2 regions of the Paenibacillus sp. GL_099_B genome follow, and region 1 is predicted to be linked to the other one. Evidence: riboswitches for the same ligand, from Rfam matches in the RefSeq annotation. Region 1 holds a riboswitch; the other holds the start of a gene.
The links. Region 1 has a riboswitch for ZMP and ZTP ahead of AC3ITG_RS29510 (TIGR01440 family protein). Riboswitches for the same ligand answer to the same signal wherever they lie in the genome.
Positions count from the first base shown of each region.

Region 2: another riboswitch for ZMP and ZTP. It lies ahead of AC3ITG_RS15495 (bifunctional 5,10-methylenetetrahydrofolate dehydrogenase/5,10-methenyltetrahydrofolate cyclohydrolase); the one in region 1 lies ahead of AC3ITG_RS29510 (TIGR01440 family protein).

Region 1 is NZ_CM174430.1:6,458,343-6,474,566, reverse strand. It holds gene AC3ITG_RS29535 (glycosyl hydrolase family 18 protein) at 672-2,231, shown strand; gene spoIIR (stage II sporulation protein R) at 2,524-3,183, shown strand; gene AC3ITG_RS29525 (L-threonylcarbamoyladenylate synthase) at 3,515-4,624, shown strand; gene AC3ITG_RS29520 (manganese efflux pump MntP) at 4,800-5,360, shown strand; gene AC3ITG_RS29515 (low molecular weight protein arginine phosphatase) at 5,485-6,057, shown strand; ZMP/ZTP riboswitch at 6,173-6,254, shown strand; gene AC3ITG_RS29510 (TIGR01440 family protein) at 6,394-6,987, shown strand; gene glyA (serine hydroxymethyltransferase) at 7,205-8,452, shown strand; gene upp (uracil phosphoribosyltransferase) at 8,879-9,508, shown strand; gene wecB (non-hydrolyzing UDP-N-acetylglucosamine 2-epimerase) at 9,547-10,704, shown strand; gene AC3ITG_RS29490 (AtpZ/AtpI family protein) at 10,891-11,145, shown strand; gene AC3ITG_RS29485 (ATP synthase subunit I) at 11,138-11,515, shown strand; gene atpB (F0F1 ATP synthase subunit A) at 11,561-12,379, shown strand; gene atpE (F0F1 ATP synthase subunit C) at 12,457-12,681, shown strand; gene atpF (F0F1 ATP synthase subunit B) at 12,797-13,285, shown strand; gene AC3ITG_RS29465 (F0F1 ATP synthase subunit delta) at 13,282-13,830, shown strand; gene atpA (F0F1 ATP synthase subunit alpha) at 13,847-15,361, shown strand; gene atpG (ATP synthase F1 subunit gamma) at 15,532-16,224, shown strand, end outside.
Region 2 is NZ_CM174430.1:3,372,514-3,388,737, reverse strand. It holds gene AC3ITG_RS15515 (MFS transporter) at 1-663, shown strand, start outside; gene AC3ITG_RS15510 (nitroreductase family protein) at 834-1,319, opposite strand; gene AC3ITG_RS15505 (nitroreductase family protein) at 1,336-1,920, opposite strand; gene AC3ITG_RS15500 (MarR family transcriptional regulator) at 1,917-2,414, opposite strand; ZMP/ZTP riboswitch at 2,656-2,737, shown strand; gene AC3ITG_RS15495 (bifunctional 5,10-methylenetetrahydrofolate dehydrogenase/5,10-methenyltetrahydrofolate cyclohydrolase) at 2,789-3,640, shown strand; gene AC3ITG_RS15490 (DUF817 domain-containing protein) at 3,808-4,575, shown strand; gene AC3ITG_RS15485 (undecaprenyl-diphosphate phosphatase) at 4,589-5,401, shown strand; one part of gene AC3ITG_RS15480 (IS3 family transposase) at 5,538-5,907, shown strand; one part of gene AC3ITG_RS15480 (IS3 family transposase) at 5,907-6,865, shown strand; gene AC3ITG_RS15475 (hypothetical protein) at 6,981-7,682, opposite strand; partial or broken gene AC3ITG_RS15470 (hypothetical protein) at 7,717-8,166, opposite strand; gene bshB2 (bacillithiol biosynthesis deacetylase BshB2) at 8,529-9,203, opposite strand; gene AC3ITG_RS15460 (YojF family protein) at 9,227-9,571, opposite strand; gene AC3ITG_RS15455 (deoxyribonuclease IV) at 9,673-10,590, opposite strand; gene AC3ITG_RS15450 (family 43 glycosylhydrolase) at 10,809-13,280, opposite strand; gene AC3ITG_RS15445 (family 43 glycosylhydrolase) at 13,542-14,870, opposite strand; gene AC3ITG_RS15440 (carbohydrate-binding protein) at 14,923-16,224, opposite strand, start outside.

The DNA of each region.
Region 1 (16,224 bases):
AAGTGATTTGTTTGTTATTCCGATCTTTGCCTGCGCAGCCAGGTGAAGATCTTTTTTTTGTTTTTAAGGTAGTGTGAATTTTGGACTTTGGAAGAATGACAAATTTAATTTTTATTGACAAATATTTCAATTCTGTATTATCCTAATTTTAACTAGATTATATAAGTATTTTACCCGCCTACTTACACTCTACACGTCAGACAGTAATCAATACTTTGAAAGTGGTTATGAACCTACTCCTCATCCATACATCCAGTCATGCCAATGATGAATGTAAATGTAATTCGTTGGTGTACTCTTCCCTAGATTATCAAAAATTTTCAGCTACAAAGATCCTTTGATATCCCATTACCCTTCAGATCAACGTACTATGATCCTTTTTGTGTTAGCCTTTTTTTTCTGCGAATCTATTTATTCCATCCATGAATTTCAGCGAACTAGATTCCTTTTCTCATAAATGAAATCGATTACATTTAATTGTAAACGCTTCCTTTATTTCAAGTACGACTGGAACAGAAAGGGTGAAGAAGCGATGTGGATCAACAAATATAGTCTTTCAGCTGCATTAACGAGAGAAACAGTAGGGAGTACAGGGCGTGACCCTCCTGCTAACCAAAACGTGAGGCTGCTGCTGAATTCCTAAAATTAAAACCCCAAAGGAGAGTTATGTGATGAACCTAAATCGAGTTGGTACGATCCCTTCATTTGTAAAAGTGTTCATGCTCTTGTTTTTATCTTTTGCACTAACCGTTTCAACATTTGCCATCGGACCAGCGAAACAAGCTGACGCAGCTCCTCTTCCAAAGAAAATTATTGCTTATGTGGCTGGTTGGGCCAACTGGACCGCGAATGAAATCAAGGCAGAACAGCTCTCTCATATCAATTATTCCTTCGCTCTCATCTCCAACGGCAAAGCAACAATTACAAATTCAGATCGTACCAAACTGCAACTGATGGTTGGATTGAAATTCAGAAACCCTGATCTGAAGGTGTTATTGTCTGTTGGGGGCTGGGGAGCTAACGGTTTTTCAGACGCTGCGCTAACGGACGCCTCACGCACAACCTTTGCTGACAGCATTGTGCAGTTGGTAACCTCCAACAATCTGGATGGTGTCGATCTGGATTGGGAATATCCGACCAACCCTGCTGCCGGTACAACCGCGCGGCCACAGGATAAACAAAATTTCACACAACTGCTCTCGAAGGTGCGTGAGAAGTTGAATGCTCAAGGACAAATTAATGGCAAACAATATCTGCTGACCATTGCCGCAGGAGCGAGCAGCAGTTATCTGAACGGTGTGGAAATCAATAATATCACGCCTCTGCTCGATTGGATCAATCTGATGACTTACGATTTTCATGGAACCTGGGATGCAACAACAGGTCATCATACGAATCTGTCAGGAAGAGATATTAGTGTAACGTCTGCGGTCAATCTGTTCAGAAATAGCGGTGTTCCCGCGAACAAACTGGTCATTGGCGGAGCCTTTTACGGCCGGGCTTGGACTGGTGTGCAGAATTCGAACAATGGTCTGGACAGGCCCGCTTCTGGGGGGTTTGAACCCGATTACAACACCATTGTCAGCCAATATTTGAATAAAAACGGATATACACGGTACTGGGACAGCAGTGCCCAAGCTCCTTATCTGTTTAATGGAAATACTTTTATCTCGTATGACGACCCACAATCACTCAGCCTGAAGGTGCAATATGTGAAAAATAGCAATCTGGGTGGCATCATGTTCTGGGAGTACAGCAACGACCGCTCAGGTGCGCTGCTTCAGGCCGTATATTCAGAGGTTACGGGTGGTGGCACGGTGCAGCCTCCGAATCCAAGCGGGTACAACTATTTAATTGCTCAAGCCAATCAGCAAATCGTCTCTGCCGAGAATCAAGGCAATGACCAGCTTGTCGCCGATCGGACGACGGCAGGAGACTGGGAGCTTTTTGAATGGATCACGAACTCCGATGGAACGGTGTCCCTCAAGTCCAAAATCAATAATAAATATGTCACAGCAGATGTTAATTTGGGTGGTGCTCTGATCGCAAAAGCCACAACTATTCAGCAATGGGAGAAGTTCAATCGTGTGGATTTGGGTGATGGAACAATCGCGTTGCAGGCACTCGCCAATAACCTGTATGTGACCTGTGATCTGAATAATGGCGGTAAGCTTGTAGCGAGCCGCAATTCGGTTGGCGGGGCCTGGGAAGCTTTTCGTGTGAATAAGTAACCGAGGAGCAAGGGCATCCATGCAGCATGCCAAATTGGAACATCAAAGGTAGATTAGAATTTTAGATTTTTCAAAGAAGTGCCAGCCGACAAGCGTTCCGTAGGCAGGCGCTTCTTTGATTTTCGTCAGTTTCATGAGCGAGATAATAGTCCTTTCATTTTAAGTCTTACCCTCCTATAAAATTTTAGTAGATTTGTAATCTAGCAGGTTTACTTCCGACTCTTCCGGGCATACTGATAGACATGAGAGAGTTACAGGGATCTTGATCACGGGAGCCGAGGGGGAGAACGGAATGAGCAGAAGAATCGTGAAACAAATTGGACTTATTATTGTATGTCTTATGATGATTATTATGATGTGGGAAGGTCAGAAAACGGATGCAGCTGTGGCGGCCACAGCGATTCCGGAACAATCCATTCGCTTGCGTATTCTCGCAAACTCGGATGCAGCGGGAGATCAGTTGGTCAAACGCGAGATTCGGGACGCCGTCGTTGCCCAAATGAATGGGTGGGTAACCGAACTGGAGAATCCGCAAAGTCTGGAAGAAGCGCGTGGGGTCATCCGTCAGCATTTATCTGAAATAGAGGATCGTGTAGGAGAAGAGCTTGCCAATCGTGGCTTAACCTATTCATATCAGGTGGAACTTGGGGTTGTTCCGTTTCCAACCAAATTATATGGGGGTACCGTATATCCGGCTGGAGATTACGAAGCAGTGCGGATAACACTGGGAAAAGGTGAGGGACAAAACTGGTGGTGTGTGTTGTTTCCACCATTATGCTTCATAGATGCAGGAACAGGTGATGCATTGGCGAAGCCTACAACAGCATCTGCAACTGCCGCAGAGCCTGGGGACGCACAAGCATCTGTGCAGGCAGCCACACCGGAAGCACGTTTCTTCCTGTGGGATATGGCGGTGAAATTGTGGGATTGGGTAACGGGATTGTTTGCATAACTGTATAACATGCTGCTGGATATAAGCTTTATCAGGGGACTTCGATTCAGGGAAGTGCCCTTTTGTTTTATTATGGGTTCGGGTCAAAGACCTCGTGATGTTAATCGCTGGGGAGAATCTGACCGCATCCTTGGGCAAAGCAGATATGTTATAATTATAGGAATCAGAAAACATAAGCGAAGAAGGCATCTCGGAAGCGGAATGTCTTGCATTAACTACCCTACTGAAGTTTAGGAATGATGGATATATGACGAGAGAGAACGAGCAATTGCATCAGTCTTCCATGAAAGGCATGGAGAACGATGAAAGTACAGAGAAAATGGTTACAAGTATGTGGGATGTCAATGTACTGGTAACCAATGAGAACAAGAATGACGTGGCAAAAGGGATTGCGTATAAACAGGCCCTCGCTGACTTGCAGGATGCGGCAACCTGTCTTCGTCAAGGGCAGACCGTGGCATTCCCGACCGAGACGGTATACGGTCTGGGTGCAGATGCTCGCAATACAGCTGCGGTGGAAGCTGTATTTGCAGCCAAGGGGCGGCCTTCGGACAATCCGCTGATTGTGCATATTGCACAGCGTGACCAGTTGGATTCACTGGTCACGGAAGTGAATGGCACAGCGGAGGTGCTGATGACGGCCTTCTGGCCAGGGCCGCTTACGCTTGTGCTGCCGGTTAGGCGAGGGGCGGTATCCCCGCGGGTTACCGCCGGTTTGGACACGGTGGCCGTGCGGATGCCGGATCATCCGGTGGCCTTGCAGTTGATCGCGGCGGCGGAATGCCCGGTCGCCGCGCCGAGCGCCAACCGCTCCGGGCGGCCAAGCCCGACACTCGCAGCACATGTGCGCGAGGATCTGGCAGGCCGCATCGGCGGCATCGTGGACGGCGGCCCCACCGGGGTGGGCGTCGAGTCCACGGTGGTGCAGGTCGGTGACGACGGTACCGTCACCATCCTGCGCCCTGGCGGCATTACGGCGGAACAGCTGTCCGCCGTTGCCGCCCGTGTCGCCACGGACCCGGCGCTGCTCGCCGAGGGGCCCGGTGGCGATGACAGCCCGGCGCCGCGCTCGCCGGGCATGAAGTACACGCATTACGCGCCTGCAGGTGCGCTGTGCGTGGTGGAGGGGCCGCCCGCAGCGGTGGCGGCCTGGATCAGCGCCGCCCTCGCAGAGGCGGCGCAGCGCGGGGAGCGCACCGCGGTGCTGGCGTTCGCCGAGCACGCGGAGCAGTACCGCGCCGATGCCGTGTTCTCGCTGGGCGAAGCCAGCGAGCTGGAGGAAGCAGCGCGCCGGCTGTACGCCGCGCTGCGCAGCTGCGATGAGCAGGGGGCCACATATATTTTGGCCGAAGCCTGCTCGCGCGACGGGCTGGGAGCAGCCGTCATGAATCGGCTGCTCAAGGCGGCAGGTCACCGACTCATACAGGTCGGTAACCGATAGCTCCCGTTTTCCCATAATATCGCTATGAACATTTTCCTCTGGCACCCGCCCTCTAGCCACGACTTACTATTCCTTTTTTTTGAATGGTAGGAATGCAAAAGTCTTCTCAGGTTATGTTTATGTCCTTGTCCGCATATGGTGTACAAGAACCTTTACGTGACTTGGGGGTATGGGGATGTGGGATGTGTCTGCCCATGTAGGGCAGTTGGTAACCATTTTGATTATGGCCGTCGCTCTCGGACTCGACGCGTTCTCACTCGGCATTGGGATTGGCATGAAGGGCATTCGTCTGAGAGACGTATTGCGAATCAGTACCGTTACTGCCCTGTTTCACATCATCATGCCGCTCATCGGCATGTATACGGGCAAATACGTCAGTTCCCTGCTTGGTGACATTACGACGTATGCAGCTGGCGGTCTGCTGGTCCTGCTCGGTGCCCATATGATCTTGAACGCTTTCCGGGAGGGAGACACCAAACTGGTGGATCATCGATCTCTGCTCGGTGTGATTCTGTTCTCACTGAGTGTCAGTGTGGATTCGTTTTCCGTTGGAGTCTCGCTCGGCATGTTCAGCAGTGATTTGGTATTAACGGTACTGGCTTTTGGTGTCTGTGGTGGCGCAATGTCCGTTATGGGTCTGCTGTTGGGCCGGCGTGTAAGCCAAAATATGGGGGATTACGGTGAAGCGGTCGGCGGAGCGATCTTGCTCGCTTTTGGACTTTTGTTTATATTTTAAAAAACGACGTTAACCATGATTACAGCCTAGTGCAGTCTTCAATATATAGTTAAGAGGTTCGTTGGTTCAGATTGAGTTTCAAACATGATTCGACAACATTTGCAAAATGGGGAGGCTAACCACAATGAAACATATTTTGTTTGTATGTACAGGGAATACATGCCGCAGCCCCATGGCGGAGGGACTTTTACGTAAACTGGCGTCTGAGCGGGGCATTCAGGTGGACGTTCGTTCCGCAGGTGTAGCCGCAACTACGGGCATGCCGATTTCCCGTCATGCTGAGGCTGTATTAAAGGATCACAACGTTGAGGGACCACCGCATTCGACGCTCCTTAGCTCGAACCTGGTCGGTTGGGCCGATCTGATTCTCACGTTGACACGTAGTCATAAACAGCATGTCATGCAGGTTTTTCCTGACTCGGTACACAAGACATATACCTTGAAAGAGTATGTGGAAAATGACGAGCAAGTTCTGAATGATCTTCAGGAACTGGACAGCCTGTTCGCGACATTGGAGATGAAGCGTGCGCTCGGTCAGGCAATTTTGGCGTCTGAACGGGAGCGGGCGATCGAGATCAGACAACGCATTCCGAGCTTTGATATTTCGGACCCGTTTGGCGGAAGTCGTGACGATTACAACATAGCCGCGGCAGAGATCCGGACTGCGCTCGACAGACTTTTGGACAAGCTGGATTAATTTGAATCGTTTAATCAGTCGCAGCTAACGATGGACTTCCATATAAAAACGGACACGGGATGTAAATTACCCGTTGATTTTAGACGCAGGTTGTTTTATGATGAATGGGAAAACAGGGATCCGGTGTAACTGGCGACGAAGTGGGCATAACCACGATGGAGCACCGGAACAAACGGCCGGTCGCCTGGGCAAAAGAGCAATTCTGCGTTACCCGCAGACTGCTCTTTTTTTCGTCTTTCATCTGATTATTCGCTATAATAGTACCTGAAATGCCATGCATGAATACCAAGGGCAGCCTAGAGGAAGCCGGGCATGATTTTATCGGGAGGCGATAGGATGACTATTGAGTTAGATTCGGAACAACCCGGATTGCATGAACAGACCGCATCCATTCTGCGTGAACTGGCGCTTGCCGGACAGCTTGGACCTGGACAGATCGTTGTGATCGGTACAAGTACAAGTGAGGTTGCAGGCAAACGGATTGGTACAAGCGGTGCGGTTGAAGTAGCGCAGCAGCTTCTTGCGGGTATACGCGAGGTGCAGCAGGAGTTCGGTTTTGATGTTGTATTCCAATGCTGTGAGCACCTGAACCGTGCGCTGGTTATGGAGCGTTCACTGTTTACACGTCTTGGATTGACTGAAGTGGGTGCAGTACCCGTGCCCAAAGCAGGTGGTTCCATGGCATCCGCAGCGTATCGCTCGCTGACCGATCCATGTCTGGCTGAACATGTGCAGGCCCATGCGGGACTGGATATTGGGGAGACGATGATTGGCATGCACTTGCGGCATGTGGCAGTACCCTTCCGAACAGCACTCCGCTACATCGGTGATGCTCGTGTAACTTCAGCATTGACCCGTCCGAAGTTGATTGGCGGCGAGCGCGCAGTGTATCGTATGGAAGAGCAACCAGATTCGACATTTTGTGACTAACGTATAAACCGAAACGATTGGTTACACTCCTGACTTCGATTGCATCACCATCTTTCGATCGCTGTTATCCCCAGATTTTTTTGAATCCCTTATATAAGGGGAAATCCGGTGATAAAGGCGAACGCTCTGCTTCTCCAGATTGGTGTTGCACTCTCCGTTTTCGTGTAAACATGATTTCGCTTTATAACTTCACTTATAAACTGGGAGGAATTTAATCATGGAACAATTGCGCAAGAATGACCCGGCAGTACTGGAAGCGATGAATCTTGAACTGAAACGTCAACAAAACAACATTGAGCTGATCGCGTCCGAGAACATCGTAAGCGAAGCGGTTATTGAGGCAATGGGATCTGTACTTACCAACAAGTACGCTGAAGGATATCCAGGCAAACGTTACTACGGTGGTTGTGAGCATGTCGATATCGTTGAAGATATCGCGCGTGATCGTGCCAAAGAACTGTTTGGAGCAGAACATGTAAATGTTCAACCTCACTCCGGTGCACAAGCGAACATGGCAGTATACCTTGCGGCTTTGAAACCAGGTGATACCGTTCTGGGTATGAACCTTGCGCATGGCGGACACCTCACACATGGTAGCCCGGTTAATGCTTCCGGATTGCTGTACAATTTCGTGGCTTATGGTGTACAAGAAGATACATTCCTGATTGATTATGATGAAGTGCGCAAAGCGGCATTTAAACATCGCCCTCGTATGATCGTTGCAGGTGCAAGTGCATATCCGCGTATCATTGATTTTGAAAAGCTTGCTTCCATCGCCAATGATGTAGGTGCTTTGTTCATGGTGGATATGGCTCACATCGCAGGACTGGTAGCTGCAGGCTTGCATCCAAGCCCGGTTCCACATGCGCATTTCGTAACGACAACTACACACAAAACGTTGCGTGGACCTCGTGGTGGTATGATTCTGTGCCGCAAAGCTTGGGCAGCAGCGATTGATAAAGCGGTATTCCCGGGTTCCCAAGGTGGACCTTTGATGCACGTGATTGCTTCCAAAGCGGTAGCATTCGGTGAAGCACTGCAACCTTCGTTCAAAACGTATGCACAAAACGTGGTAAAAAATGCACAAGTATTGGCTGAAACGCTGATTGCTGAAGGATTGAACATCGTATCCGGCGGTACAGACAACCACTTGATGCTGATCGACACACGCAGCGTGAATATCACAGGTAAAGAAGCCGAGCATGTACTTGATTCCATTGGCATTACCGTGAACAAAAATGCAATTCCGTTTGATCCAACTAGCCCGTTTGTAACGAGCGGTATCCGTATCGGTACACCTGCAGCTACTTCCCGGGGTATGAACGAAGAAGCAATGGTAGCCATTGGTAAGATTATTGCCAAAACATTGAAAAACCCTAAAGATACAGCCAAATTGGATGAAGCCCGTGCAGAAGTAACGGCGCTCACCGACCAATTCCCACTCTACACTGACCTTAAATACTAAAAAAACTTGCTCGTGCTGTTTGTATTTGAGATGTTCTTAATGTAAACATGCAGACGGAGCAAACCGAAAGAACCTGAAGAAGCGTAGCGCTCGCCTTTATCACCGGAATTCCACCATTTATTAATGGATCAAAGAAATCTGGGGATAACAGCGATCAGAAGGTCATTCTGTTTGCGGAGCTTCATTAGTGTTTACAGATTTTTTAACATTCAACTGACATAACAGCGAGAGCAAAAAGGACCGGAAGACTCATGTTTCCGGTCCTATTTTTATAGGATTCGGTTTTCTGTAATGATTAAGTGCCCTTTGATGGTGTAATTCGGTGTAGGTGATGATATAATATACAGGATTTATCGGGCCTATGAATGATGATTAGGCATATTTGGTAATGCTGAACATGAAGAACATACCGGAGGGACAAATTAGATGGGAAAATTAGTAATATGTGATCACCCTTTGATTCAACACAAACTGACGTTTATACGCGACATGCGTACGAATACGAAAGATTTTCGTGAATTGGTGGATGAAGTGGCTACACTGATGGCTTATGAGATTACAAGAGATGTTGAGCTGGAGACTATTGATGTACAGACACCAGTAGCTGAAACACAAGGGAAAGTAATTTCTGGACGTATGCTTGGGCTGGTTCCGATTTTGCGTGCGGGCCTTGGGATGCTGGATGGTGTTGTTAAATTGCTGCCGGCAGCAAAAGTTGGACATGTAGGTTTGTTCCGTGACCCGGAAACCCTGCAACCGGTTGAGTACTACACCAAGCTGCCTACAGACGTTACAGAGCGTCAGTTGATTGTCATCGACCCGATGCTGGCAACTGGCGGTTCTGCCATTGCTGCTATTGACGTGCTCAAAAAACGCGGCTGCACGCAAATCAAAATGATGAACCTGGTTGCAGCTCCTGAAGGAGTAAAAGCTGTTCAGGATGCGCATCCGGATGTAGACATCTACGTTGCTGCCCTTGACGATCGTCTGGATGATCACGGCTATATCGTTCCCGGACTGGGAGATGCAGGAGACCGTCTGTACGGCACTAAATAAGCATATTGCATGCTGAATAGAAAAGGGGCTTTGCTTCAATGTCCAAGAAAATTAAAGTCATGACGATATTCGGGGTGCGCCCGGAAGCCATCAAGATGGCTCCGCTTATTTTGGAACTGCAGAAACATCCCGAATCTATTGAATCGATCGTTTGTGTAACTGCACAGCATCGTCAGATGCTGGATCAGGTTCTTGAAGTATTCGATATTCATCCAGACTACGATCTGGATGTGATGAAAGACCGCCAGACGCTGAATGAAATTACGATTCGTGTGCTGGGAGGCCTGGAGCCGGTTTTGCGTGAAGCAAAGCCGGATATCGTGTTGGTTCACGGTGATACGCTGACAACGTTTGTAGCCAGCTATGCTGCGTTCCTACAGCAGATCCAGGTGGGGCATGTGGAAGCGGGCCTTCGAACGTGGAACAAGCTCTCTCCATACCCGGAAGAAATGAACCGTCAGTTAACCGGGGTGCTTGCTGACTTGCATTTCGCGCCTACCGACTGGTCGTCTTCAAACCTTGCCAAAGAAAATAAATCGGAGTCTAGTACGTATGTCACAGGCAATACGGTAACAGATGTGTTTCAATATACAGTACGGCAGGATTACACACATCCGGTACTAGATTGGGCACAGGGCAAGCGTCTTGTGTTGATGACAGCTCACCGCCGTGAATCCCAAGGCGAGCCTCACCGTAACATTTTCCAGGCCGTCAAACGGATTGCCGACGAGTTCGAGGATATTGCCATCGTGTATCCGGTGCATCTAAGTCCTGCTGTGAAGGAGCCGGCTCACGCGATTTTGGGGAATCACCCCCGTATTCAACTTATTGATCCACTAGACGTAGTGGACTTGCATAACTTTTACCCGCATACTCACTTGATTTTGACAGATTCAGGCGGTTTGCAGGAAGAAGCGCCTTCGTTTGGGGTGCCTGTTCTCGTCCTTCGGGATACAACGGAGCGTCCGGAAGGAATTGAGGCTGGAACACTGGAGCTGGTGGGTACCGAAGAGGAACGTGTATATGAGCGGACCAAAGCTCTGCTTACAGACGAAACACTGTATGCAAGCATGAGTCAGGCTGCCAATCCTTATGGTGATGGACATGCTTCGGGAAGAATTGTCAATGCGATTTTGCATCATTTTGGTGTGAATAGTGAACGTCCGGAATCATTTCACAGAAAATTCAAAAAATAATTCATTTTTTCTGATGGATTAATAAAGGGTACAGTATACAGTTAAACTGTACGGTTTACGCGGGTTTATGGGCTCTGATGGCCTGTAATCCCGTCGTTTCCCCCTTTAAAACGCTAAAATCATTCAATTGACAAAGGCTCTCATCATTCAGTAAAATTAACTGGGATTGCAAGGGTGGCGTGGAAAATGGCCGATTCGAACAAACCAAATTCATCCCGTAACCATGATGATAATGTGTGGAAAGCAATGGGGCTCGTGACAGCTTTTGGAATCGAGATTGCCATTCTCGCTGTTGCCGGATATTACGTTGGCTCCTGGTTGGATAAGACCATCGGGGGTAGCGGAATATGGATCGCCGTAAGCGTTCTCTTTTTTTTGGCAGCAGGCGGCGTAAGCATCTACTTTATCGCGAAAAAATTCATGGGGGAAAGTGATGAGTGAACTAACCAGATACCGCAGAATGATGACTGTTTTCATCATGTACTTTCTTATGATTTGTTTTCTCGCAGCGGCCTTTATGCCACGTGTGGAGACAATTGCTTTGGGACTGGCCCTGGGTACAGGAATTAGCTGGATCAATGCATTTTACCTGGGCTTCAAAGTAAGGAAAATGTCTGATGATGCGGCAGAAGGTAACTTGAAGCGTGTGAACCTGGGATTTTTGACAAGAGCGGCACTCGCAGTGCTCGGTATCTTCATATCGATGCGCTTTCCGCAGTACTTCAATACATATGCGGTTGCAGGCGGTCTGGTCATTGCACAATTTTCCTTACTGATTATAGGGATCGTCTATTCCCGCAGAGCAGAATGATGTTAGGTGCTGCAGCTTTCAAGTCGAGAAAGGGGTGAGAAAAATATGCATGAAGCTCCAATTATTATGCTTGGCGGATTTCGACTGGATCTATCGGTTCTGTTGATGCTGGTTGTTACAGGTGCACTTGTTTTTATTTTTGCTGTACTGGCAACTCGGAGATTATCCGTTGAAAATCCCGGCAAGCTGCAAAATTTTATGGAGTGGGCAGTAGAATTCGTCCGCAATCTGATTTCCAGCACGATGGATATGAAGAAAGGGAAACATTTTATCTCTCTCGCTCTTTCCATGATTATGTTCATTTTTGTAGGTAATATGCTAGGTCTTCCGTTTCAGGCGGTTACTGAAGTTACGGAGGTTAGTCAGGCGCAGGTGTTCAATCAACCGATTGTCACTGCTGTTGATGCGTTTAACGAAGCGCATGCCAAGGACCCTGAAGCACATCCACACGTTGAACTGGCTTGGTGGAAATCACCGACAGCCGACTTGTCTGTAACGATGGGACTGGCACTAGTAGCATTCCTGGTATCTCATGGACTCGGATTATTCCGTAACACAAGAGGATATCTCCAGCATTATCTTAAACCGTTCGCCTTGTTCTTGCCGATCAACCTGATAGAGACGGCATCCAAGCTGCTAACACACGGAATGCGTTTGTTCGCGAATATCTTCGCGGGCGAGGTACTGATTACAACAATCCTGAAGCTGACCACGTTCAAAGTGTTTGGTGCCATTGCAGCGATTCCGTTGCTTATGGTGTGGCAGGGCTTTAGTATCTTTATCGGTGCGATTCAGGCATTTGTATTTGTAATCTTGATGATGGTGTACATTTCACAGAGCATCGAGACGCATGAAGAACATTAAGTTTCAAGCCCTACGAAGATTTCTTCACCAGGCTGAACAATAAAAATTCGATTTATAATTTTAAGGAGGATATACAAATGGGAGCAATGGCATTAATCGCAGCAGCAATTGTTGCAGGACTGGGCGCGTTTGGCGCAGGTATTGGTAACGGTATGGTAATCAGCAAAACGGTGGAAGGTATTGCCCGTCAACCGGAAGCAAAATCCACTCTTCAAACAACAATGTTTATTGGTGTAGGTCTGATCGAAGTATTGCCGATCATCGGTGTGGTACTCGCGTTCATGTTCTACGGTATGGCTTAATTAAATTGATACAGGTTTGGCGGGGAAGGCCATAGCCATCCGCGCCTTCTTTTTAGGTAATGTCCGCGCTAGTGGATGATGGTTTCAAGGATACCTCCAGGAAGGAGTGAACAGATTGAGTTTCATATGGGAAAATACGCTTCTTGCGATGATTGCATTTGTAATTTTATATTGGCTGCTTAGCCGTTATGCTTTCGGTCCTTTGTTCTCCATTATGGAAAAACGTCGTGAACTCGTGATGACGCAGATGAATGAGGCTGCGCAGACTCGGGAACAGGCCATTGCCTATGTGGAGGAACAAAAACAGGCTCTGGAGCAAGCGCGCAAAGATGCTTACGACATCATTGAACAGTCCAAACAAACGGGCGGCAAACAAGCCGAATCGATCCTGGCTGATGCGAAAGCGGAAGCTAATCGTCTCAAAGACGATGCTGTACGTGAGATTGAGAGTGAGAAGAACAAAGCGGTCGCAGCGCTTCGCAGCGAACTGGGTACAGCTTCCGTTCAAATCGCTTCCAAGCTGATCAAAAAAGAAGTTGAGAACGGTCCTGCACAAGAGGAACTTGTGAACCAATACCTCAATGAGGTAGGAGGCCGACAATGAGCCGCGATACGATTGTTGCCAAGCGTTATGCGAAAGCATTGTTCGAAGTTGCTCTTCAGCAGCAGCAGGTACTTGAAGTTGAACAGGAACTGCGTGCGGTTGTCAGTGCATTGACCGGGGATGCTGATATCGAAAAATTTATCGTATCTCCCAACATCTCTGAGGAAGCCAAGCAGCAGGTAATTCATTCAAGCCTTGATGGCAAGGTGTCTGACCCTGTCCTTCGCACCGTCCTGCTGTTGATTGAGCGCGGACGCGTTGAATTGCTGGAAGCTCTGCTGAATGATTATCTGAAGATCCAAGGCGTTTCGCTCGGCATAGCTGATGCGCGCGTCTACTCGACTTATGCATTGAATGATGAAGAAAAAGAAGCGGTTGCCCGTGAATTCGGTGGCCGTGTGAATAAAAAGATTCGTATCGAGAATTTTGTTGATCCGACTCTGCTGGGCGGATTGAAAGTCGCCATTGGCGATACGATCTATGACGGCAGCTTGGCTGGCAAGCTCGAACGTCTTGAGCAGTCTTTTAACAGACGAGTACAGTAGATTGGGGTGAGGACACTTGAGTATCAAACCAGAAGAAATCAGTACATTAATTAAGAGCCAGATCGAACAATACAAAACCGATATCGATGTAGTCGAAGTCGGGACAGTTATTGAGGTCGGTGATGGTATCGCTCGTGTATACGGACTTGAGAACGTAATGTCCAACGAGTTGGTTGAATTCCCAAGCGGTGTTATGGGACTCGCCATGAACGTGGAAGAGAGCAACGTCGGTGTCGTTATCCTGGGACCTTACTATGATATTCGTGAAGGCGACCAAGTAAAACGTACTGGTCAAATCATGCAAGTGCCTGTTGGCGAAGCATTGATTGGACGCGTTGTTAACCCGCTCGGTATTCCAGTGGATGGCAAAGGGCCAATCGCTACAACGGAATTCCGTCCGGTTGAAGGTAAAGCACCAGGCGTAATGGATCGTAAATCGGTTCATGAGCCGATGCAAACAGGGATCAAGGCTATTGACGCAATGGTACCAATCGGTCGCGGACAACGTGAGTTGATCATCGGTGACCGTCAAACAGGTAAAACATCAATCGCGATTGATGCTATCCTGAACCAAAAAGGCAGCGGCATGAAATGTATCTATGTTGCTATCGGTCAAAAACAATCTACAGTTGCACAAGTCGTAGAAACTCTTCGTCGTAAAGGCGCAATGGAGTACACGATTGTTGTAACTGCGGCAGCATCTGATCCATCACCACTGTTGTACATCGCACCGTATTCCGGTTGTTCGATGGGTGAGTACTTTATGTACAAAGGTGAGCACGTTTTGGTTATCTACGATGATTTGACCAAACAAGCTTCCGCATATCGTGAACTCTCCTTGCTTCTTCGCCGTCCACCGGGTCGTGAGGCTTATCCGGGTGATGTCTTCTACTTGCACTCCCGCTTGCTGGAGCGTGCAGCGAAGCTGAATGATGAGCTTGGTGGTGGTTCTTTAACCGCACTGCCGTTCATTGAAACACAAGCTTCCGACGTATCTGCTTACATTCCGACGAACGTAATCTCCATTACGGACGGACAAATCTTCTTGGAAGCTGACTTGTTCAATGCTGGACAACGCCCGGCGATCAACGTAGGTATCTCCGTATCCCGTGTTGGTGGTTCTGCTCAGATCAAAGCGATGAAAAAGGTTGCAGGTTCCCTGCGTCTCGACCTCGCTCAATATCGTGAGCTTCAAGCGTTCTCCCAGTTCGGTTCCGATCTGGATAAAGCGACTCAGGCTCGCCTGAATCGTGGTGCTCGTATGATGGAAATCCTGAAACAGGGTGTGAACCAGCCTTTGCCTGTAGAACAACAGGTAGTCAGCTTGTACACAGCGGTTAAAGGATTCCTGGATGAAATTCCTACAGGTGATGTGACTCGTTTTGAACAAGAATTCCTTGCGTTCATGGAGAGCAGCCATCCTGAGATTCTTCAATCCATCCGTGATACTAAAGAATTGACTGCAGACAACGAGAATGCTCTGAAGGGCGCTATCGAGAAGTTCAGAAAGAGCTTTTCTGTCTCCGTCTAAATAGATGATATGCAGTTGCGGAGTTGTTTAACCGATTCCGCATGTCTGCATGTATAACTTTGATCTATCAAAAAAGATGATGCTTACGATGTAGTTTTGACTCTGTCAAAACTAGTGGTGATGCTTACGAAGTAACTTTGGCTTTGCCAAAGTTTTGAGGTGGTGAAATCATGGCAAAAGGCATGCGCGAAATTAAGCGGCAAATTAAAAGCGTACAAAGCACCAAGCAGATCACCAAAGCAATGGAGATGGTAGCTGCTGCAAAACTGCGTAAAGCGCAGGAAAAAGCGGAAGCAGCCCGTCCTTATTCGGAGAAACTGAAAGAAGTTGTAGCTAGTATTGCATCAAGCACGCAAGGCATACAGCATCCGATGCTGGAGAGCCGTCCGGTCAAAAAGACAGCTTACCTGATCATTACATCGGACCGTGGTCTTGCAGGTGGATACAATGCGAACGTTTTGCGTCAGGTTAATCAGACGCTCAAAGAGCGCCACAACTCTCAGGATGACTACGAATTGTTCGTCATTGGACGTAAAGGACGAGATTACTTCAAACGTCGTGAAATGGCGATGGCATCCACAACAACGGATCTGTCGGATTCGCCTTCATTTGCAGATATCAAATCCATCGCACATGAAGCTGTTCATGGGTTTGAGCTGGCTGAGTTTGATGAATTGTACATTTGTTATAACCGCTTTGTGAATGCGTTGACCCAGATTCCTACGGTAGAAAAACTTCTTCCGATGGAAACACCTGAGGTAACTGCTGCGGAAGGACCAACGGCAAGCTACGAATACGAGCCGTCTGCTGAGGCTGTACTGGAGGTTTTGCTTCCGCGTTACGCGGAGACGCTGATCTATGGT
Region 2 (16,224 bases), 3.1 Mb from region 1:
TATCTCAGAGATATTCACGAAGGTTTCTCCTTTTATCGTAGTTTCCCGGCCATGCTCTCGATTATGGGAATGGTTTCGATCAGCAACATGTCTTCTGTAGCGATCTGGACGATGATGATTCCTTTTGTTCGTGAAGTGTTAGATCGGGATGCCGCTGCAATGGGCACACTCACCACTGCTTCTGCATGTGGAACATTAGTAGGACTATTGATCATCTCGTGGATGGGTGAAATCAAAAGACGACGGACAGTCATGCTGTGCAGCCTAGCCGCCATTGGGCTTTTTAACGCCTTACTGGGCCTATTCCCGAGTTACCCGTTTGCACTCGTTGCCTTATGTGCCGCTGGTGCAGCAGGACCTTTCTTTGGTTCTCTCAGTTCATCTTTACATGGCACACTTGTCCCCGGACCCCTGCAAGGCCGAGTTAACTCAATACGGTTCCTCATTGGTGGCGGACTGCAGCCTGTAGGTGCTTTTGTAGGTGCAGCGGTTGCAGAACTATATGGTATTCCTTTTTTATTCTTGTCTTTGGGTCTGCTCCCCTTGCTTTGTTCGGCCGCCGCAGCTTTCCTTCCAAACCTGAAGAATTTAGATGGTGATTTATCTACTTTACAGAATAGAACACAAATTAATTCTCATAACAAGGAAATTAACACATTATAGGAACATCATTTTTTTTAAAGAGGTGAATCTCTGGATTAGTTGTGTGTATCCGCTTTAGCTGATTTTTAATCTGCCAATCGGATACATACCGCATAAAAAAAGAACGACAATCCCTGCTAAGGTTTTGTCGTTCCTCTTTCAATTGAAATCTCTTCCCTACATCTTACAAGCTACAGCAGTTCGAACTGAAGCTGAGGCTCAGCTATCTCAGCTTTCCCTTCCGGCTGTTCGGCGCCATATCCCAATTCTAGTACCGCAGCAATCCGCTCGTTGCCCAGTACGCCAAGAGTTTCAGTACGACTCCTGTCATACATCCAGTCATGCAACGTGCTGCGCACACCCAGGCCCTGTTCATGGGCAAGCAAACGAAAATTTTGGATCAGACAGCAGACTGCTGCAAAGTCCTCTTCCCGCTTATGATGATCCGCCTCTTCCTTCACCAAGACCAGAAGATAGGCTGGAGCGTGCTCCTGCAATCCCTGCATGAGTTTCCCATTACGGTTATCGGCAAAAATAAATCGCCACGGCTCACGAAGTCCATCATTTGGCGCCCACACGGCGTGATTGAGCAATTCAAGGATTAGCTCCTGCGATACCGGTCGATCCAAAAAATCTTTTGGACTGTGTATGCCTCCTTGCAGATCGGACAATTCCATTTTTACATCCTCCCCTCTACGTAGTCTGACCCTGAAATACAGTCCACTTTTGCTCAGCTGGTGTTCTTTTCCGGCTTCTTGGCGCTTTGTCGTAATATCCCATATGAAGAATGCCAACAAATCTTTCATCCTCACGCAGTCCAATTCCTTTGAAAAAGCCTTTATTCTGAATCATGGACTCTGTATCCCACAGCATTCCTAACCCTTGTTCCCATCCCAGCAGTTGGAAGCTCTGCATCACCCCGCAGGCTGCCGCATAATTGCGGTCATTGGTCAGACGATCCGGTCCTACAGTCGACATAACAATGACGTGAGCAGGAATATCGGTAAACCTCTTTTTAAACACATCCAGCAGTTTTCCCGGAATCAACTTGCCGAGCTTGCTCTGCGACATCTGTTCCAGCATGCAGTCAACCAACCGTTTGCGTGCTTCGGGAGTTCCGGCATAAACAACACGCCATGAGCCAGCTTCAACAGTTGGTTGAAGCCGTGTGGCCTTGTGCAGCAATTCAACCACCAACTCCTGTTCCACCGGTGTAGAATTACATTTACGAATACTTCTGCGTTCCCTGATCAATTCTGCCAGACTCAAGTGTTTCACTCTCCTTCAGTTTTTCTGGATTCCATATCCATGCTGCTGTCTTGAAGAAATTGATGTATTATTTTCAGCTCCGGTTCCGAATATTTGTCCAAAGAACGATAGAACCGTTCAGCCTCAAGTACATGTAAACGTTCATGCAGTTCAAAGATCTTTTTGCCTTGCGGTGACAACCGGAAATAGCTCTCCTTCTTGTTGTCATTCATTTTCGTACGTTTGACGAATCCTTCCTCCAGCAGTTTGTTGCCGATCTTGGTAATACTTGCTTTGGACAAATTCATCGCCTCAGCAATACCCGTGTTGTTAATAGGCTCATGCTTGCCAATGCAATCTATCATATGAACCGCGGTCAAATGCTGAGGGATTTTGTCCATGCTTTCCCGCTGGGCGATACTTAGAAAATGTTCAATTTCCGTATCTTTGTGATTCTCGTATACATGTAAAAACCGAATAAATTGGTCATACAGTAACTGTTTTGTTCGATCGTTTGAATCCATTCAGCTATCGCTCCTTATTTACTTATAAACAATAAAAAACCCTTAAATGATCAGTTTTGTTCACTAATTAAACATTAAATGATTTACTAGTTAACAATATATCACGAGTGATAACAGTTATCAACTATATAACGAAGATTGGGGCTACCAGGGAAACTAATAACCCATACAAATCAAAGAGAGATCCATTAACTATTGAACAATTCTGCTTTTTCAAGTACTATCAATCTAAACAATTTAAACGATCATATGTAACTGGCGAACACGGTGAACCGTGAGGGAGCATATGGTTTTGTAATAAGCCGTACGCCTGGGCAGAGGTAAGGAATATTTATTTCCTTGCCTCTTTTTTATGTTGAAAGGGCGATGTGAAAATGAGTACTGACAAACTGATCTTGAATGGACAAACGGTAGCGGATTTTATGAAGGAAGACATGGCCTCGAAGGTTGCCATTCTTAAGGAAAAAGGCATTCAGCCTAGTCTCGCTACAATTCTCGTCGGAGATGATCCTTCTTCAGCGACCTATGTGCGGATGAAAGGAAATGCTTGTGCTCGTTTAGGCATGCATTCCATTAAGGTCGTTCTTTCTGCGGATACCACCACGGATGAATTGATTCAAGAAATTAACAAGCTAAATGATGACCCTTCCGTACACGGTATTTTGCTTCAGCACCCTGTCCCGAATCATATCGATGAAAGAGCAGCTTTTGATGCCATTAGTATCGAGAAGGACGTTGACGGTGTAACGACCCTCGGTTTTGCACTTAATGCTTTTGGAGACGCAGAATTCCCTTCCTGTACACCACAGGCTATTATGCGAATTCTGGATTTCTACAATATTCAGATCGAGGGCAAACATGCGGTTGTCATCGGAAGAAGTCCAATTCTGGGCAAGCCTGTCTCAGCCATGCTGCTAAACCGGAATGCAACGGTGACGACTTGCCACTCCAAAACCGTGAATCTGGAGGAAATTGTGAAGCTTGGCGATATCATAATTGCAGCCGTGGGCAAACCGCTCTTTGTTAAAGGCGACTGGATTAAACCAGGTGCTGTCGTTATTGATGCAGGTTATAACAAAGGCAACGTCGGAGATGTGGACTACGAAGCTTGCTTTGTTCCTTCTTCAGCAATTACACCTGTACCGGGCGGTGTTGGTCCTGTAACGATTGCGACGCTCATCGAACATACGATTAAATCTGCCTACAAGCTATCTGAAAATGCATAAATGGATTAGCCAAAAAACAAGGTCCCTCCAGTTGACGAGGGGCCTTATTTGTCTTCGAATAAGCTCGAATTGAAAATAAGAAAATATATATATCTTTTTTTCTCTTTTTACAAACGGACCATATCTATATTATTATGAACAAGGCTTAGGAAGGAGATAAACATAACTTGAAACCTTTAGTACAGTTCCTGCATTTCGGTTATCATCAGGCGATGAGTTGCATTTTTCCTGTGGCGATCTTTGGAACGTTGGCCCTTTCTAGCGTAATTCAGATACCCTTTCTTTATCGCTATGATGCCATTCTGCTTGTATTATTAGCAGTACAATACCTTATGCACCGGAGCGGATTGGAAACACGTGATGAAATCAAAGTCATATGTATATTTCACGTGATTGGGTTGGTACTGGAGATGTATAAGGTATGGATGGGTTCCTGGTCATACCCTGAGCCTGGGTATACCAAGCTCTTTGGTGTCCCCCTTTATAGCGGATTTATGTATGCAAGTGTAGCAAGTTTTATGTGTCAAATATGGCGCAGATTGCGTATGGACATGACGGGCTGGCCTGGGTTTGCATCTTCAGTTCTGTTAGGTGGAGCTATCTATATCAACTTTTTCACACATCATTTTATTCCCGATTTTCGTTGGTGGTTGACCGCTCTTGTATTTATTGTTTTTCGAAAAACATGGATTATCTATCGGGTACGATTAACTACCTATCGAATGCCGTTAACACTCGCTTTTATCATCGTAGGTTTTTTCATCTGGACCGCTGAAAATATAGCTACATTTTTTAACGGCTGGAAATACCCTGACCAGCATGACTCCTGGCAACTGGTCAGTTTTAGCAAGATCAGTTCGTGGTTCCTTTTGGTGATTATTAGTGTCATCATTGTTGCCCAACTGAAATATGTCAAAGCCAATCGAAAATCATGAGTAGGAGGATACAATGGAAGACTTTATTTTGTGGTTGAAATATGTGTTATTAGGTATCGTACAAGGGGCTACAGAGCCTATTCCGGTTTCTTCAAGCGGACATTTGATTATCGTTCAACGATTGCTTGGCATGGAGCAGAACGGATTATCCTTTGAAATTTTGACGAACACCGCCTCACTGATTGCCATTATGTTTATCTTTCGGGAAGATATCAAAAAAATTATTGTAGGAGGCTGGCGGTTCCTAGTCTCTCGCAATGCGGAGTACAGAGCAGATTTTATGTTTTGTCTATACATAATCATTGGTACCCTCCCTGCTGCGATCGGGGCTGTGCTATTCAAGGATAAAATTGAAGAAATATTCACTTCTGTTTATACGGTTGCGATTAGTTTACTGATCACAGGAATTGCGCTGTGGCTCATTCGAAACCTTCGCGGGCGCAAAAGAGATGGAGATTTGTCTGCGAAAGACGCAGTACTGGTGGGTCTGGCTCAAGCGGTGGCTCTTATTCCGGGAATAAGCCGCTCAGGTGCAACAGTCATTGCATCTATTGCTGTCGGGATGAAACAAGAAACAGCGTTGAAATTTTCCTTTATGCTCTACATTCCGATTAGCATCGGCGGGGTAATTTTAGGTGCATCTGACATCGTAACCGATCCGCACCGCGCGCAGTTGGCTATACCTTACATTTTAGCGTTCATTACGACCCTTATCGTAACCTACTTTTCAATGAGATGGTTCATGGGAATTATGGCTAGAGGGAACTTGATTTACTTTTCATACTATTGCTTCGTAGTCGGAATTCTTTTACTTATTTTTTTGTAAACCGGAATTTCCTTGTAACGTATAAGGGAACAACCCCTAAACTAAAATGTACCCTATAAGATGGACACTTTAAAAAAGGTCATCTTGTAGGGTCTTTTTGTGTACAATGAATAAAAAACGAGCGGTGGTCAAGCGGATGTCAAAGAAATGCTTTACAACTCAAGAGCAAGATCAGTTAAGAAGAAATCCCTATGTGAAAAATGTCAGCGCTAAAGCTATTACGTACACGGATGCGTTCAAAGAACGATTTATTCAAGAATACAGTCAAGGTACGCTTCCCCGTGAGATTTTTCAGGAAGCAGGCTTTCCCATTGACGTCTTGGGTGCAACCCGAATTCGAAAGGCTTCCAATCGATGGCGTGCGGCTTTTCAAGAACAAGGACCTGCTGGATTAACAGACGGTAGAATACACGCTTCAGGCCGTTCTCTGACCCGTGAATTAAGTCTTGAAGAAAAATATGCCCGTTTGGAAGCGAAAATGAAATGGCTTGAAGCGGAGAATGAATTCTTAAAAAAGCTCGATCAACTCGAAAGGCAGATGAGAAAAAAGAAATCCAACTAAGTACGCGGCAAAAATTCGAACTGATTCAACAGATGATGCATACATACCCTTTCCAACGCAAGGTGCATGTTCTTTGTGAAATTGCTGGAGTTTCACGTTCGGGCTATTACCAATATTGTAGCGAAGATGCCAGGTTACATCGTCAAAATCAGGAACAAGACGATCAGAAAGTGAAAGCGATCGTTCTGAAAGCCTACCATTACCGTGGAAGAAAGAAAGGCGCCCGTCAAATCAAAATGACGCTGGAGCACCAATATGGAGTCATATACAATCTCAAGCGAATTCGTCGTGTCATGCAAAAGTACAACATCGTTTGTCCGATTCGAAAAGCTAATCCCGCACGTCGTATGGCCAAAGCGACCCAAGAGCATCGAACCTGTCCTAACACGTTAAATCGAGCTTTTAAGCAAGGGATTGCAGGCAAGGTACTATTAACGGACATCACGTATTTAACTTATGGGAAAAATAAGCGAGCCTACTTATCGACCATTAAAGATGCTGAAACGAATGAGATTTTAGCTTATGAAGTCTCTGCTTCACTCGGTTTGGACATTGCGATTGAGACGTTGAATCAACTCAAAAAGCATCGTCACCTCACCTCAGATGCGTTGATTCATTCAGATCAAGGATTTCACTATACGAACCCAAAGTTCCAAAAGATTGTGAAGAATATGGGGCTGGGACAATCCATGTCGCGTCGAGGAAACTGTTGGGATAACGCTCCACAAGAATCATTTTTTGGGCATTTTAAAGATGAAACGAACTTTAAAACGTGTATGACCTTGGAAGAGGTCAAGCAAGAAGTGAAAAGCTACATGATTTATTACAATCATTATCGAGGTCAATGGAACTTAAACAAGCTGCCGCCTGCACGATACAGACAGCAGCTTGAAGTTGCCTAACCTTTTTAAATTGTCCTTTACAAGGGGTACATTTTAAACAATGGGTTGTTCCCTTTTTATTGTATTCCAAACTTGGCTATCCCTACCCTACTCACAGGTTCCGTACGAACACTCATTAACGTTCTCCCAGAACCATGGAACCCATGCCATTCGGATCATCAATTTGTTTATGGGTTACGAGCTCTCCTTTATCGTTGAATCCCTTCATTTCATACGGGATAGTTGCAGATGAGGGCAAGTATACAAACCAGATTATGCTTTCCGGTCCCACCTCAACCAGCTTGGCTTCGGTAACTACTGGTTTCTCATCCCCCTCGAACTCGACAGTTACACGCTGAATAGCCGGGTCTAATATATGTCCAAACAGCATAGGGAAAGGTGTCGATATATGACTCAATCCAGGTATGCTCATATAATCCATTGCAGACGTGAACTGAGATGATTCACCGATGGAATATCCGCCACCCCATGCCCACTTCCATCCTAATATTATTTTCCGAGCATACTCCATCTGAAGATTGCTGTTATTTTCCTGACCCGTTTTTTGTTTAAACAAAATTATGCCGCCGTCTACCGGTTCTTGATGAATGATTTGTAATGAATCATCATTATTTCTAAACTTCTGGATCGCTTCTTCAGCAGTTTTTCCTATAGGAATATGCATGGTTTCACTCATTCCCATTGCTTTGGACATGCGCCGATCGGCTAGTCCGCCAGGTCTGTCATTAACATAAACAAATGCGATGCACGTTATGAGCAAAAGTAAAATGACTATCGCAGTAATTCGAATGAATTGTTTGCTTCGCATTTTTGGCATTACGATGTCCACTCACTCCTTAAGATGATGATGACTATTCGTCCTGAACCGTGGATAAAGACACAAGGACCGGACCAGCGAAATCAGAGGCTTCGTCACCTTTGGGATTGTGAAGACGGAATAAAAAAACGTCACCTTTTTCTGATTTCCAGACCATATAATCGTTTATCCCTTTTTCAGATGAAGCTTGAAGATAAAGCTCAGCAAAACCAAGCGGGTGCTCAATCAACTCGCCACTATAATCAGTCACCGCGCTGAATTTTTCCAATTCTTCTCGCCCCGCTGTCTCAAGCTTTTTCAAATCATAATCAGAGGGCAGCGGTTCAATATCCACATAGTAGTCCGGATTGCTTGTCAGCGACAAGCGGCCTTTGGCAGCATCAAAAGAAAACTTCTCGAACACGTACAATGTAAAACCCTCTCCTTGATGCAAGGTTGCCGTTTGTGATGAATTCCCCTCCCCTGTCATCAAATCAAAACTTTCTGTTTGCGGTCGTGTCGTTTCAGATGTTTCTACATTCTCTGTGGTGGGAGCTGTAACCGACTCATTTGTTGGTGCTCACGGTTCAGAGGTTGCAGGCGGCTCTGTTTCTCCAGAGCAAGCTGTAATTGCAAGAAACATAACGAATATCGGGATTTTAATAAAAACAGAACGAAGTTCTTTCAATTGTATCACTCCTTACGAGTTTAATGGTCAATATGTTATTACCCATGGAAGCGCATAGAAACCATACGCTCTCCCCTTCCCACTCCATTCACCACCTGAACAATATGGTATGTCTAAAACAAAAAAAAGTCGCCATAATGGCGACTTTTTACGCAAATTAGATTCTACAGATTGTAAAATCAATCGAACTTATAGGTCCAAAATGCTTCTCTTCCAAACCGATTTCGGATTTGTTCATCATCCATTTCCCGCTTGCCGACAAGTTCCGGCGCTTGGAATTGTGAACGGTGAGCTCGAATCGACGCCATTTTCTTGGCAAGGAACCCGCTCACATCTTCAATCACATCCGCTTTCCCGATGCTCTCTTCGTGATTGTTCGAGAATGCGCAGCAGTACACAATAGGTCTTTCCTCTGCGGGCAATCGACCAATCGTTCGCGTAACTGCGGCTCCGGTTGCATCATGATCGGGATGCACACTATATCCCGGATAGAAAGTAATGACCAGTGATGGGTTAAGCTCCTTGATCAGCGCCAAGATGTGGCCATCTAGCAGCTCAGGGTCTTCAAACTCGATCATTTTATCATGAAAACCCAGCATCCTTAAGTCTTGAATACCAATCGCATTGGAGGACTCTATGAGTTCATCCTTACGGATTATTGGCAAGGTGACCCGGTTGGCAAATGGAGGGATGCCCATATTACGTCCCATCTCCCCTAGAGTCAGGCAAGCATAAGTGACTTGAGCACCGCCTTCTATGTACTTCGCCAACGTTCCCGAAGCAGTGAATGCTTCATCATCGGGATGGGGAAACACAACTAAAATGCGCTGATGTTCAATCTGTTTGTTATTCATGCTTATTTGATCCTCCGCTTTCATCAGAACAATTCCCGACTAAGTTGTAAAGCTACAACCAGCTTTCCTTGACTATCGTGACCAGCCAGAATGAGTCGTTCTTGTTCCAGCTCGTCAATGTGTGTAAGTCCCTCAGCGTATATCCAGCCGTGAGTGGTCTTTAAGCCAACTCGGTATGGGCCCGTGCCCGAGATAGATCCTTGCGTATATCGTATGACCGCATTGGAAATGAATGCCGACCCCGGGTGCCTGGTGCTATCGAAGTGACTGGCGTAAGCACCTGACGTGAGTTCGAGGTGTAAATATAGGTCCTGATCGAGAAGTTGATTGATCCGGTGTTGGATGTCTTGAGGCTCTATTGGCTGCATGGCGGCCTCCTTTTTAGTAAAAAGTAACGTTCTACATCCATTTTAACATATGTCCCGTGAGAATAAACATGGAATGAGTGAGCGAATATTTGTAATACTCTCTATTTACTGTTTTCTAAAGAATCCTCTTCCTTCTGCACGGGTTCAGAGCACTCTCTTCTTAACAGGGCAATTTCATGTCGATAAGGTGCACTTTTATATTTTATTTTGCCAATCGACGGCGTCTCAAGCAGTTTCGGAAGTGACACGAGTTCGGGATGATGTACGATATAATCCAAAGCCTGAAGTCCGATATGTCCGTGCCCGATGTTCTCATGGCGATCTTTCCTCGATCCCCGCACATTCTTAGAATCATTGATATGCAGTACTTTTAATCGATCAAGGCCAATTACCTTGTTAAACTGCTCAAGTACCCCATCAAAATTATGAACAATATCGTATCCGGCATCATGAACATGACAAGTATCCAGACATATGGAAATCCGTTCATTCCGTTGCACGCCATCGACAATCTGTGCCAGTTCTTCAAAGCTTGTTCCGCACTCTGTTCCCTTTCCGGCCATCGTCTCCAACGAAATCTGTACCTCCGGGTGATTATCGTCTTGTAATACTTCGTTTAATCCCCGGATTATTTGTCGAATACCGATGTCCAATCCAGCGTTTACGTGGGCCCCAGGGTGAAGAACAAGCTGATTTGATCCAAGCGATGCCGTTCGTTCGATCTCATCCCGTAGAAATTGTACGCTAAAATCAAACACCTCTCGCTTGTAACTATTGGCCAGATTTATCAGAAATGGAGCATGCACAACTATATTGGAAATGCCCTGATGCTTCATATGCAATTGTCCTGCTTCTATATTATATTGCGAAATAGGTTTTCGTTTCGAATTCTGCGGTGCGCCGGTATACATCAGAAAAGTAGATGCGCCGTAAGAAGCAGCTTCTTTACTAGCCTGGAGAAGCATCTCTTTTCCTCCAAAGGATACATGCGATCCAATTAGCAGATCACTACTTTTCATTACCAACCACCCTCTCCTGTCGAATCCATTATTCAATTATCAATGAAATGGGTTGGATTGGCTAATGGGAAATGACGGTGGTGAAGGAGATCAGAGGAAGGCACCACTGGGTTATAATAGCTTATATCGTTTAAGGCAAAAAAGCCGCCAATTGGCGGCTTGATATGCATTTCAGTTCTCGTTACAACCATTTTCATTCTCAACGCTTAGCTTCCGGTTCAAGGAGTAACCGATACGTTATCGAAATGCGTATGCTTGTTTGCCGTTCTAACACCGATTTTGCCATGCGTGAACGGATTCAAGCTGTTGTCGGTATAATCGATCTTCGGAGTGACCATATCATCCACATAAACTTTGATGTTTGTACCATTAACGGCAACTTTCATATGATACCAGGTATTGGTGGAATATGACTGCGCGTTGCTCTTGAGGAGCGCCCAATTATAATTCATCTTGCCCAGACTGACTCCGCTTGTGGTCAGATAGGCGTAATATCCTTGTAAAGCATCATAATTGTTTTGGCCTCGCTCAGTGCCGTGGGATGGATTGGACACTCTGACAAGCAAGCCCCCATCTCCCCCCGAGTCAATCATCTTGATATCTGCCTCGACCGTATAATCCGCCCATCCCGAATCCCCAAATGTAGATTTGGCAGGTCCGGTGCTCGCTGCACTGTATTCTCCGTTCTCCACCGCCCAGGTTCCTTCAAACCGGGTCCATCCATTGTCATCGCCGTCGTTAAAATTATCGCTTACGCTTGTCACATCAACATTTTTCTGAAACGTCATTCTTGAGAAATCGGCCTCACCTGTTACGAACTCAACCTTTAATTCCCGTTGTCCGGCGTTTAAATAGACCTTTTTCTTCGATATGTTTTTCCAATTATCCCATCCGCCCGTATTAGGTACATTGACGATACCCGTTAAGTCGGTCGCACCATCCCACACTCGGATCTGAGCCCCGTCCAACGAGGTAGCCATGCGAAAATCAATATCGTAATATCCACTTGACTCTACGTTTACTTTGTATTTATACCATTCTCCAGTCTGATTCCAGCCTAAGTTGAACAGTCCATCGTTATTCAGGCGAATATCCCCGGCATCGGTCCGATAAGCCCCGCCCAGGTTCCCGGCCGTTGTATCGTGATAAGCGACACCTTCGCCTCCTTTCATATAATGAACTGCCTCGATTGTGCCTGGAATCGGTTTGGAGGCATTCCATGCGCTGCTTCCGTTCACATCGTTGTTAAAAGCAGTATAGCCGAAGTCCGCATGCGTATCCTCTGTCAGAACACCAATTTTGCCTGCTCCTACATTGGCGGTACGCGTTGCTTTGAACATACCATCTACGTAGTATTTAAACGTTGATCCCGATTTTTCTATCCGTATGTTATGCCATTTCGAATAATTGAAGTCGGCAGGCAGATCGAATGTTTGCCAAGCCTGATCCACTCCGTTAATTCGGAAAAATGTCTCAAGTCTTTTGTTTTTCGAACTAATCAGCGCAACACCGTAATTGTTCTCATTCGTATAGGAGAATGTAGCGCCGTATCTCGGATTGGTGGACGTCCCCCGATTCATTTCCTTCATGTTAAATTCAGCCGTATAATCGGATGCGCTGCTCGAAGCGGTAACTTGTTTATACCAAGTTGAGCTGCCCATTGAATTTTGCCACATGAGTTCCTGATTGTAGATGCCCCAATTACCACCGTTCACGTTGGACCAATTGCTCCCGATTGCAGAACGATCGAAGTAATCATAGAAAACAGGCATTTCTGGATTGGGTTGATCCGTTGAAGTCGGACCTTGCACGATCATCTTGTCGTTGTTCCATACAATTCGGTCCATGTTCAGATGCCGTAGAGGTCCAATTATTCCGTTACCTTCCAAATTATGATACATCATATAGTGAGTGTCCAGATTAGGTCCTGTTACTACGGTATTGTGTCCCAATCCCACGGTTGGGCCCTCTGTACGAATCAATACCGGGTTTGTGCTATCAGTAACATAACCTGACCTCGGACCTGTGGTGCTAACTGCTACATCCACCCGATATCCTTTACTAAATACGTGGTTACCTGTATAGGTCATATAGTATTTTCCATTTCGTTTGAAGACGGTTGAACCCTCAGTCCAGCCTCCCATCCCCACTCCTGTTGACGCACTCACTCCGATCTCAGTCGGACTGCTCATCGGTGCTGCATCTATGCGGCCCTGTGCGGCGTGATAGAAGCTGAACGAGCCATCATCGTCAATGAATACATTACCGTCAATCGACTTTCCAAGGTTGCCAGTTACTACATTGAAGGGTCCGGTAGGACTTGTGCTGCTCAGCACGTAATGACCTTTTCCGGCAGGTGATGTATACATGTAGAACATGCCATTCCAGTAAACGACTTCAGGAGCATAAGCTCCGTGCGTAATAGGATCTGTTGCAGCTAATCCACGGTACGACCAATTCACCAGGTCTTTGGAGCTCCAGACTTTGACACCGTCGTCCGTATCTCTTGTGCTTACATACAGGTAATAATATCCATTAAATTTCAATACATAGGGGTCCCCGAGTCCATATTGTCCCCATTCATCCGGTAACGTTTGCGGATTTTGATAGGCTTTGGCAGGGAGTGGCACCGACGAAACCATTAATAAAATAACCAACAGCGTGAACATGAATCGACGACTCTTCCTCACATGATTTCCTCCTAGTCTGTTTTTTGTTACCGCTTACAAATACATCAAGGTTCTCTACGTGCGCTTCTGTCTTACATCTGGTGTTGAAATCTAGCATAAAGTAAGCAGTTACAAATAGAAATAACATTTCGTTGTCATTTATTTGGCATTTTGTTGGAAAAAAGTGCTTATCTTTTTTTAGAACTCACTCGTTCATATAAACAAGAAAAAACCTCAGGAAAACTCTCCTGAGGTTTAGACGTATATCCCGTTTCTTACGTATTAATCCAACAGCGGGATAACGGTGAGGCATAAAAGATTGATCTCTCCATGTCCACCTGAAATTTTGATTGTGTTAACATTGCCTGGCTCCAAAGGAACGGTGATATTTGTGATCCCGTTAAATTCTTGCAAACCGCCAGTGGATAACGCATTCAGCAAGGAATAGTCCTGGTCATTAATCGTCAGATGCAATTTGGCTAGTCGTTCGCCTGTGGCATAATGAAGCTCAACTGATGCTCTTCCGCCTTCGCCTCCATCTATATTTTTAAACAAGGCGAAAGCTTCTGAGGATTGAAGATTCCCGACCACGGTTTGCCCGGATTGCAATTCCCTGATTTCAGCTCCACCAAAGACCTGGCTGGCTGCGCCCGCATAAACCTTCCGTTGCTGGACAGGAACTGGGGCTGGACCGACGGAGGACACACCTTCCCTTGTCTGAACCACAGGCTTGATGGAACCATCTTCATCGAACTCCAGATAGTCGATACATACGCTGCGCAGCGTACCTTCTCCAGAGATCGCTTGATTGTGATAAAAAAGATACCATTGCCCATTGAATTTCACTACAGAACCATGGGTAGTGGAACAGCCGGTCGGCTCCAGGAAGATGCCTCGGTACGTCCATGGACCAAGCGGATTCTCGCTTGTTGCGTATCTCATACGGTTGTTATTTTCCAAATTATCCGCATAGGTAAGGTAATAAAGATTGTTTCTTTTGAATACCCAGGCCGCCTCGTGAAAATCCTCGAGACCTTGCATTTCTGTCATACCGTTTTCCAGAGACATCATATCTTCATTGAGCTTACCTCCTAGACAGACACTGCCGCCACCATAATAGATATAGGTGCTGTTGTCATCGTCTACAAGTACACACGGGTCAATTAGTGCAAACCCGCCAAGTCCCTCGATATACCCTTGATCCGTAAAGCCATGCGCTGGGTTGCGACTGGTGGCAACCCCAATTTTCCAGGAATCGTTCCAGTTCGAATCACTTGGATGCGGATAATAGAAGTAATATGTCCCATTCTTGTATGCACAGTCAGGCGCCCACATGAAGCCGCCCTCCGGTCTGCCCCAGGAAACGTCGTCCGAACGGAGTATTTCCCCTTCGTCCAACCAGTGAACCATATCCTCCGAGGAGAAAACATGATATCTGTCCATGAGATCACAGCCTCGGGCTGGGTCCATGTCATGAGAAGCGTAAATATAAATTTTACCGTCATTCCATACATGTGCCGAAGGGTCTGCTGTGTATATGGATGTAATTACTGGATTCATGGATGTAGTCTTTTGGCGTGTGGTTTCAAAGTCAATATCATTAGTAGTCATTTTAAATCCTCCTGAACGTATACTTACTTGTTAAAATCATGCCCTTTGGGCTCTATTGATGACTCGTTGGATGGTTTGCAGTCACTGGAATCTGGTTTTTGAACATGCGATTGATATCCCCTGCAAGTCGGAGATAAAAGTCCGAAGATACGGCAACACCGTCGGCATCCAGCGTCAGAAAATATTGATTGGTTGGAATCATGGAGCTGTTCTCTGCCATCTTGGCAATAGCTGTGCCTTCATCGTACTCGTCAAACATTGCGATATATCCAGTATTAATGCCGATGCTCTTCAGATTGTAGGCCTGCCTCCACATGAAGTCACCATGCAGACGCGGATTTTCGTTTCTTGGGCCACCGGTCATGTTCGACCAGGCCGAACCCGGCCAGATAACTGGCTGATAGTCAATTCCATTCTGCTGGGTGAAGGTCAGGTCGGGCTGAAGTTGATTGCTTTTGAAGCTGTCCGCTTGCTGAATATTGCCGAAGCGTGCAACGGACCAAGGCGAGATCATATCTAACGACTTGTAGACATTCATAAAGTCAGATCGGGAGTCGTTGTTACCTGTTCTCCAATACGTAGGCACACCGCCGATGACATAGATCCCCTGGTTTTTGAACCAACCGATCAAATCGGCCGACTCTGCTGCAGTACCCGGCCGATCCGTGAAGCCAATACCCCAGATACAAACAACCATTTTGCCGTTCTGCTTCGCATAAGCTGAAGATGATGGAAGGTGCATATTGTTCACGACATTAGTCGACCAGTCATGCTTGACTGCCTGTACCCAATTGCTCGTATTCATTCCCGTAATGTCATACATGACATAGAACTTGCGATTATAGGATTCCGCGGCATTCTTAACCTTGACGGCCACGCTGTCCCGGTTGCTTTTCCAGTTGTTAGGTGTGTCACTCTCATCTGCGCCGAACCGTTGCAATGCTGCACCGTCGATATTGTAGGTTTGCATCCACTCAAAATGTTTGTTGACCGTCTCCTGATCGTATGAGGAGAACAGTTTGGCAGGAGAACCATTGCCGAGGTTCGCCAAACTTGTCTGATACAGCTTGGAATATTCGCGAAGGTCTGGATACAACTCGAAATTCTCGTTGCCATTTGCTGATGGTGCACTGCTATTTTTGGACCAGTGCACCCAGCCCCCGTTCGGTGAACCGTCTCCGGCTGCGTTGAACCAGCCTTGATATCCGGCATACAGTTTGCCTACGACATCGCCTCCGCTACCTGCGGCGGATGCACTGAACTTGAACCAGAGTAGATTGAACAAATTTCCGGTTCCGCCAGTGAATTTAAGATAGACCGTGTGTACACCAGTGGCACCACTGATCGACCCGGA